One region of the Rhodococcus antarcticus genome, then DNA from elsewhere that is predicted to be linked to it. Evidence: riboswitches for the same ligand, from Rfam matches in the RefSeq annotation. Region 1 holds a riboswitch; the other holds the start of a gene.
The links. A riboswitch is a leader RNA that binds a small molecule or an ion and turns the genes downstream of it on or off. The one in region 1 is predicted to bind S-adenosylmethionine.

Region 1 (3,375 bases):
GCGTTCCACGATCGCCGCACGGTCCGTGGAGGCGGAGCACGCGACCAGCTGGTGAGGCCCACTCGGCCGAGGGGGTTCGCCAACGGTGTGAGTTTGATGTGAGGTAGATCTCAGTGCAACATGGCAGTCACGGGCTGTCAACACGCGACTGTGACCGGCTGCGCAGGCAGCATCGCGGCCGCCAGGTGCAGGACCTCACGGCCGCCCGGGTGGTCATCGCCGGGAACCGGGGCACCGCGGTGCTCGAGCAGCTGTACGGACCCGTCCAGGTCGGCGCCGGTGCAATGGAGGGTGCCCGGGGTGGGGCAGTAGAGCCTGCCGGGGCGCTCGGGGAGCCAGCTGATACGCGGGCAGCGCCACACCGTGGAGGCGGCCCGGCAGCGGGAGCCTGGCACGAAACCAAGGGGCGTCCGGGCCAGAGGTTCGACGACTCCGCCGGTGGGCCCCCATAAGGACCGGGACACCGGGGAGGGCAGGTAGCACCGGAAGAGCCAGTCAAGGCTCCTGACTTGTCATAATCTCTCTTATCGGCACTTCGAAACGCGTTGTGCAGCGGGGCAATCGATACCGCTCCCGTTGCTAGGGCCCTGGGACGGCGCGCGCCCAGCAGGTCAGTGCCGGTGCTGCAGGGGTGCCGTCGGGCGGGCCGGTGAGGGGGCATTTACTTTCGGTGTTTGCCTACCCATGAGGAGTTGGACAGCCGCGCTGTTCCGCCGACGAGGCGTTCGCGCAGCGTGGCCCCCTCGGGCTCCAGGATCCGGCCGCGGGCTCGTAGCTCGGGGACCAGGAGGTCGACGACGTCGGTGAAGGTGCCTGGCGACGTGGCGTAGGCCAGGTTGAACCCGTCGACGTCGGCTTCCTCGCACCACCGCTCGAGCTCGTCGGCCACGGTGGTCGGGGAGCCCACCAGCACCGGTCCGCGCCCGCCGACGGCCACGAACTCCGCCACCGAGCCGACCGTCCACGCGGCGTGGGGGTCGGCGGTGGTGAAGGCGGCCAGCGCGGTGCGGGTGGCATCGTTCTCGACGTGCTCCAGGGGGGCGTCGGGGTCCAGCCCGGACAGGTCCACCCCCGTCCACCCCCCGAACAGGGCCATGGCACCTTCCCGGCTGGAGTGGGCGACGTAGTCGGCGTGCTTGGCCCAGGCGGCGTCGTCAGTGTCGGCGAGGACGGGGGTGAGCATCGTCAACACCTTGATGTCGCCCCGGTCCCGCCCGGCGGCCTGCGCGGCTGCGCGCACCCCGTCGACCATGGTGCGCACCGCCGCCGTTGTCGGCCCGGAGACGAACACCACCTCGGCGATTCGCCCGCCCAGCTCCAGCCCCCGGGCCGAGGCCCCCGCCTGGAAGACCACCGGGGTGCGCTGGGGTGACGGCTCGCACAGGAAAGGGCCATGGACGGAGAAGAACTCCCCGTCGTGGTCGACGTCGTGGACCTTGGACGGGTCGGTGAAGGTGGCTGAGGCACTGTCGTGGACCACCGCACCGTCCTCCCAGCTGCCCTCCCACAGCGCGGCGCACACCTCGACGTACTCCTCGGCGAGGTCGTAGCGCCGGTCGTGGGGCACCTGCTCCCCCATGCCATACCCGCGCGCGGCGCTGGCCAGGTAGGAGGTGACCACGTTCCACCCCACCCGGCCGTTGGTGAGGTGGTCCAGGGTGGTGAAGCGGCGCGCCGTGGCCCAGGGGTGCTCATAGGTCACCGACGACGTCACCGCGAACCCAAGACGCTCGGTGACCGCGGCCATCGCCGGGATGGTCAGCATCGGATCGATCAGCGGCACCTGAGCCCCCGCACGGACCGCGGTGTCGCGCGACCCACCGTGCACGTCGTAGACACCCAGGACGTCGGCCAGGAACAGGGCATCAAACCCGCCGCGCTCCAGCAGCCGCGCCAGGTCCGTCCAGTACGACAGATCGGTGTAGGAGGTCGAGCGGTCACCCGGGTGGGTCCACAACCCCGCACTCTGGTGACCGGCACACCCCATGGCGAAGGCACACAACCGGATACGGTCGCTCGCGCCCACGGTCAGTACCCCCGCGCCCACGTAGTGACCGGCTCGACGACCCGCTCGGGGAGTGCCCGGGTCGGCGCAGTCAGGTCACGGTGCAGGGTCTCCGGAGCGGGCCTGAAGACCAGGGCAGCGGCAGAGCCATAGAAGTCGTACCACTCGATCGTGGTGCCGACGGATCCCGCGGCGCCCACGCGGCGCAGCGCACCGCTAGTCGGCGGGGCGTGCGAGGGAGTGTCGAGGACACGGGTCGACGCGCTCACAGCAGTGTTCCTCCATCGGTCCTGGCGGTAGCACCTTCGCGAACGATGGTTGCTGCGGCGTCGTCGAGCCAGGTCTCTCAGCCGCTCTGGATGGTCGAGGCAGAAGTAGACCACAGGCTGCTCCCTCCCGGTCGAGCAGTGTCCGGGAAGGCGAGCGCGGGTGACCCTGACGAGCTCGACGCCGCCCCAGCCCACCGGTGGTCACCCTCTCCAGACCCTCACCCCGAACATCCACGCCGTTTCGCACGGGGATCCGCTTGCGAGGACGCCGCCACTTGGCATGATGACTCGGCTCACCCTGCTGACCCCAAAGCGCCGACACTGACCGGGCGGGGCTCAGCCGCCGACCGGCTCGTCCTCCGGCGGGAAGCGCCGGTCGAACTGTTCGCCAGCCCTCTTCGCGGCCTCCTTACCCGCCGGCAGCCCCGCGAGACTCACGTACGTCGCGATCGTTGAAGGCGCGGCCACCGCCACGACCGTCAACGCCGCAGTCCACATCAGCCACACCCACACGACCACCATCTGACGGGCCCGCACGCGTGAGATCCAGGGGCGAGCCTCGGACAACACCTCGGCCGCCTCGTCGATCGCTGCGGACAGCTCAGCGTCCGCAGCAACGCCGTCCTCTGCAGCCGACAGCGTCTCCGCATCGAACTCGCCCTCGTCGATCAGTTCCGACAACCGATCGAACCCGGCAGCGTCCGGAAGCTCCAAACGCAGCCGCGACAGCGCACTGACTCGATCCAACGAACGGGTGAACTCCGAGTTCACCGCAAGGCCGGCGAGCTGCGACTGAATGTGGGCGTTCGCCATCAGAGGCACCGCGAGCGCCTTTGCCCACTCCCTCTGCCGCTCCGCGATCTGCGCGAACATCGGTTCCAGGACCGCCCGCATCCGCAACGGCGCTGCTACCTGAGCCGAAAGTTGCGGCTGGATCGCCTTCATCAGGGCCTCATTCCGCAACCTAGACGCCCTCAGCACCGGCTCCAGCTGAGCGGTGACTCCCGCCGTCACCTGCTGATTGAGCTGCTGGAGCGCCCCCTCGAGAGGGCTGCTGATCTGCTGCCGGAGCTGCTCCATTGAGCGCGTGAACGCCGGCGT
Region 2 (3,375 bases), on a different replicon from region 1:
CGGTGTCGGCGCCGCCAAGATCCACCACAGGTCACGAGTGCCAGCGTCAAGCCCCGGCTCGCTGGCCGGCAACCCTCCGCCACGGTGGGGTGCTCCGGGTGACGACCAGGCCCCGGTGACCACCGGGGCAAGCGTGGACCTCCGGGTCCTGGACAAGGGGAGCCGCCGTGCCTGAGCACCGCACCGATCTCCTCGGCGTGCACCCGCTGGCCGTCGCCGACGTGGACTGTCGCTGACCCCGGTCGTCCCCGCCTCCTGGTCCATCCCTCGCCGAGCCGCCCGTCGCGCGCGCCCGGTCCCACCTCCGGAGACCTCGTGTCCCGATCCCTGCGTCCCCGCGTGCCCCTGGTGCGCCGCCGTGCCGTCGATCTCCGGCGCACGGCGAGCGCGGTGTGTCCCTGAGCTCGTCGCCAGGACCACACCCCCTCGATCCGCCCCTCGATCCTCCAGGAGCTCCCCGTGACTGCCCAGCTCGACACCCGTCCCGCCCCGCTCGACCCCGGCACCACCCCGTTCGAGGCCGCCCTGGCCCGCGCGGACCTCGTCGCCGCCACCCTGCGCGCCACCGCCGCTGAGCGGGACCACCTCGGCGCCAGCCCGCGCGCGGAGGTCGAGCTGCTCCGCGAGCACGACCTGCTCCAGGTCCAGGAGCCCGTGGTCCTCGGCGGGGCCGGGCTCGGCTACGCGCAGGCCTCGCTGCTCACCCGCCGCGTCGCGCGCGGCGACACCTCCATCGCCCACCTGCTGGGCTACCACTACGCCCAGACCCGGATCGCGCACCTGTTCGGCACCGCCGAGCAGGCTGCCGAGCACTCCCGGCGCAACGCCGAGGGCCGGCTGTTCTGGGGCGGGGTGCAGAACCCCCGCGGCGCCGACGGGCTCGTGCTGACCCGCGACGGGGACGGCTTCCGCCTGAGCGGGCGGCGCACCTTCGCCTCGGGTGCGAGCCTGGGCGACCACCTCTCGGTCACCGCGACCCTCGACGACAGCCTCGTGTTCGTCTCGCTGCCCGCCGGTCGGGCCGGGTTCACCGCCCTCGGCGACTGGGACAACATCGGTCAGCGCCTGACCGACTCCGGGGGCGTGGTCTTCGAGAACGCGAGGGTCGAGCGCTCGGAGATCCTGGGCGAGGACCCCCTGACGGGCCGGACCCCGAGTCCGTACCAGACGCTCGTCACCCCGCACTGGCAGCTCGCGTTCGTCAACTTCTACCTCGGGACGGCTGAGGGGGCGCTGGAGGAGGCCCTGGACTGGGTGCGGCTGCACGGCACCGCGTGGGAGAGCTCGGGCGTGGACCGGGCCGGCGACGACCCCTACGTCCTGCAGACCATCGGGGAGGTGCGCAGCGAGGTCCGGGCGGCGGCGCTGCTCGCGGACCGGGCGGGACGGGCGCTGCAGACGGCCCTGGACACCGGGCCGGAGCTGACCGACGACGAGCGGGCGGAGGCAGCCGTCGCGATCTACGAGGCGAAGGTCGTGACCACGACGACCTCGTTGTCCGCGGCCAGCCGGTTGTTCGAGATCCAGGGGGCGCGGGCCACCACCAGCGGCTACGGCTTCGACCGGCACTGGCGCAACCTGCGCACCCACACCCTGCACGACCCGGTGGCCTACAAGGCCCGCGAGGTCGGCGACTGGGCGCTGAACCGTCGGGCACCGGAGTTCTCGCTCTACCGCTGACCCCCGTGGACCGGTGACCGGGGAGCGCTCGTGGTCGTGTCGAGCACGAGCGCTCCCCGTCCCCCGCATCCCGGGAGGCGGGGGACGGGGAGCGGCTTGACAGCACCGACGACTGGCGAACAAGATCACCCCAGGTCACGAGCGCCAGCGCCGAGCCCCGGCGCGCTGGCCGGCATCCCCGCACTGCGGCGGGGTGCTCCGGGTGACGACCAGGCCCCGGCGTCGCGTCGGGGCCCGCGAGGACCTCCAGGCGCACCCCCAACGGTGGTGACGCCCGGTGCCCAGGACGGACGAGGACCACCGTGAACACCCCGCTGCTGACCCCCACCACCCACAACCGCCTCACCACCCGGCTGGCCGAGCTCGTCACCGCCGCGGCGGCGCGACCGGACCTGTGGCGCCCGCTCGTGCGCTTCTCCGAGCGCGACCGCTGCTGGAGCCGGCTGGAGGGCCCGGGCGACGTGGACCTGTGGCTGCTCACGTGGACCCGCAGCCAGAGCACCGACCTGCACGACCACGGGCGGTCGACCGCGGCGCTGACCGTGGTGCAGGGCACGGTGACCGAGGTCCGACCGGACGGACACGGAGGTCTGCGGGCCGACACCCTGGGCGTGGGCGGGCTCCGCACCGTGGATCCCGGTCACATCCACGACATCCGCAACGACGGTGACGAGCCCGCCGTGAGCATCCACGGGTACTCCCCGCGCCTCGAGCAGATGACCTTCTACCGGGTGGTGGACGGCACGCCCGTCGTCGACCGCACGGTGCGAACCGACCAGCCGGAGCTCTGAGCCACCCCCGACCACGTCGCTGCACCGACCGCCTTGTCACAGGTCGGTGCGCAGGGGCGTCGACGGTGGCCGCCTCCCGGGGTCGTGGAGGTCAGCGGTCGCTCAGGGGTGGGGGAGCCGCCGCCGTGCGCGGGGCCAGCGCCCCCAGCACCGCACCGTGCAGGCGCCCGTTGCTGGCCACCGCGCTGCCCGCGTGCGGGCCGGGGGTGCCGTCCAGCGCGGTGAACGCACCCCCGGCCTCGCGGACCAGGACGTCGAGCGGGGCGAGGTCCCACAGCGACACCTCGGGCTCGGCCGCCACGTCCACCGCACCCTCGGCGACCAGGCAGTAGGAGAAGAAGTCCCCGTGGCCGCGCACCCGCCAGACGGCGTCGGTGAGGTCGAGGAACGCCTCGCGCAGCCCGGCGTCGCGCCACCCGGACAGGCTGGAGAACCCCAGGCTCGCGGCGTCGAGGGAGTCCACCGCCGACACCGCGAGCCGGCGGACCGGCGCGTCCTGCACCCGTAGCCACGCGCCGTCGCCGGCACTGGCCCACCACCGCCGACCCAGGGCCGGGGCGCTGACCACGCCGACCACGGGGACGCCGTCCACCAGCAGGGCGACCAGCGTGGCCCACACCGGGACCCCACGGACGTAGCTCTTGGTTCCGTCGATCGGGTCGAGGACCCAGCAGCGGCCGGCGTTCACCACCGTGCCGCCGAGCTCCTCGCCGAGCACCGCGTCGGCCGGGCGCTCGTCGGCCAGCAGGTCCCGCACCGCGCGCTCCACGGCCAGGTCGGCGTCGGAGACCGGGGTGAGGTCGGGCTTCGAGCTCACCTGCAGGTCCAGCGCACCGAACCGGGCGGTGGTGATGGCGTCGGCGGTGTCGGCCAGCCGGTGGGCGAGGGCGAGGTCGGCGGAGAA

Region 2: linked by a shared signal. The riboswitch ahead of RHODO2019_RS11965 (cysteine dioxygenase) and the one ahead of RHODO2019_RS18340 (LLM class flavin-dependent oxidoreductase) in region 1 are both predicted to bind S-adenosylmethionine.

Annotation. Positions count from the first base shown of each region.
Region 1 is NZ_CP110616.1:78,565-81,939, forward strand. It holds gene RHODO2019_RS18340 (LLM class flavin-dependent oxidoreductase) at 662-1,987, opposite strand; SAM riboswitch class I at 2,284-2,371, opposite strand; gene RHODO2019_RS18345 (hypothetical protein) at 2,611-3,375, opposite strand, start outside.
Region 2 is NZ_CP110615.1:2,455,795-2,459,169, reverse strand. It holds SAM riboswitch class IV at 30-140, shown strand; gene RHODO2019_RS19350 (putative leader peptide) at 316-402, shown strand; gene RHODO2019_RS11970 (acyl-CoA dehydrogenase family protein) at 460-1,680, shown strand; SAM riboswitch class IV at 1,814-1,925, shown strand; gene RHODO2019_RS11965 (cysteine dioxygenase) at 1,983-2,471, shown strand; gene hisN (histidinol-phosphatase) at 2,563-3,375, opposite strand, start outside.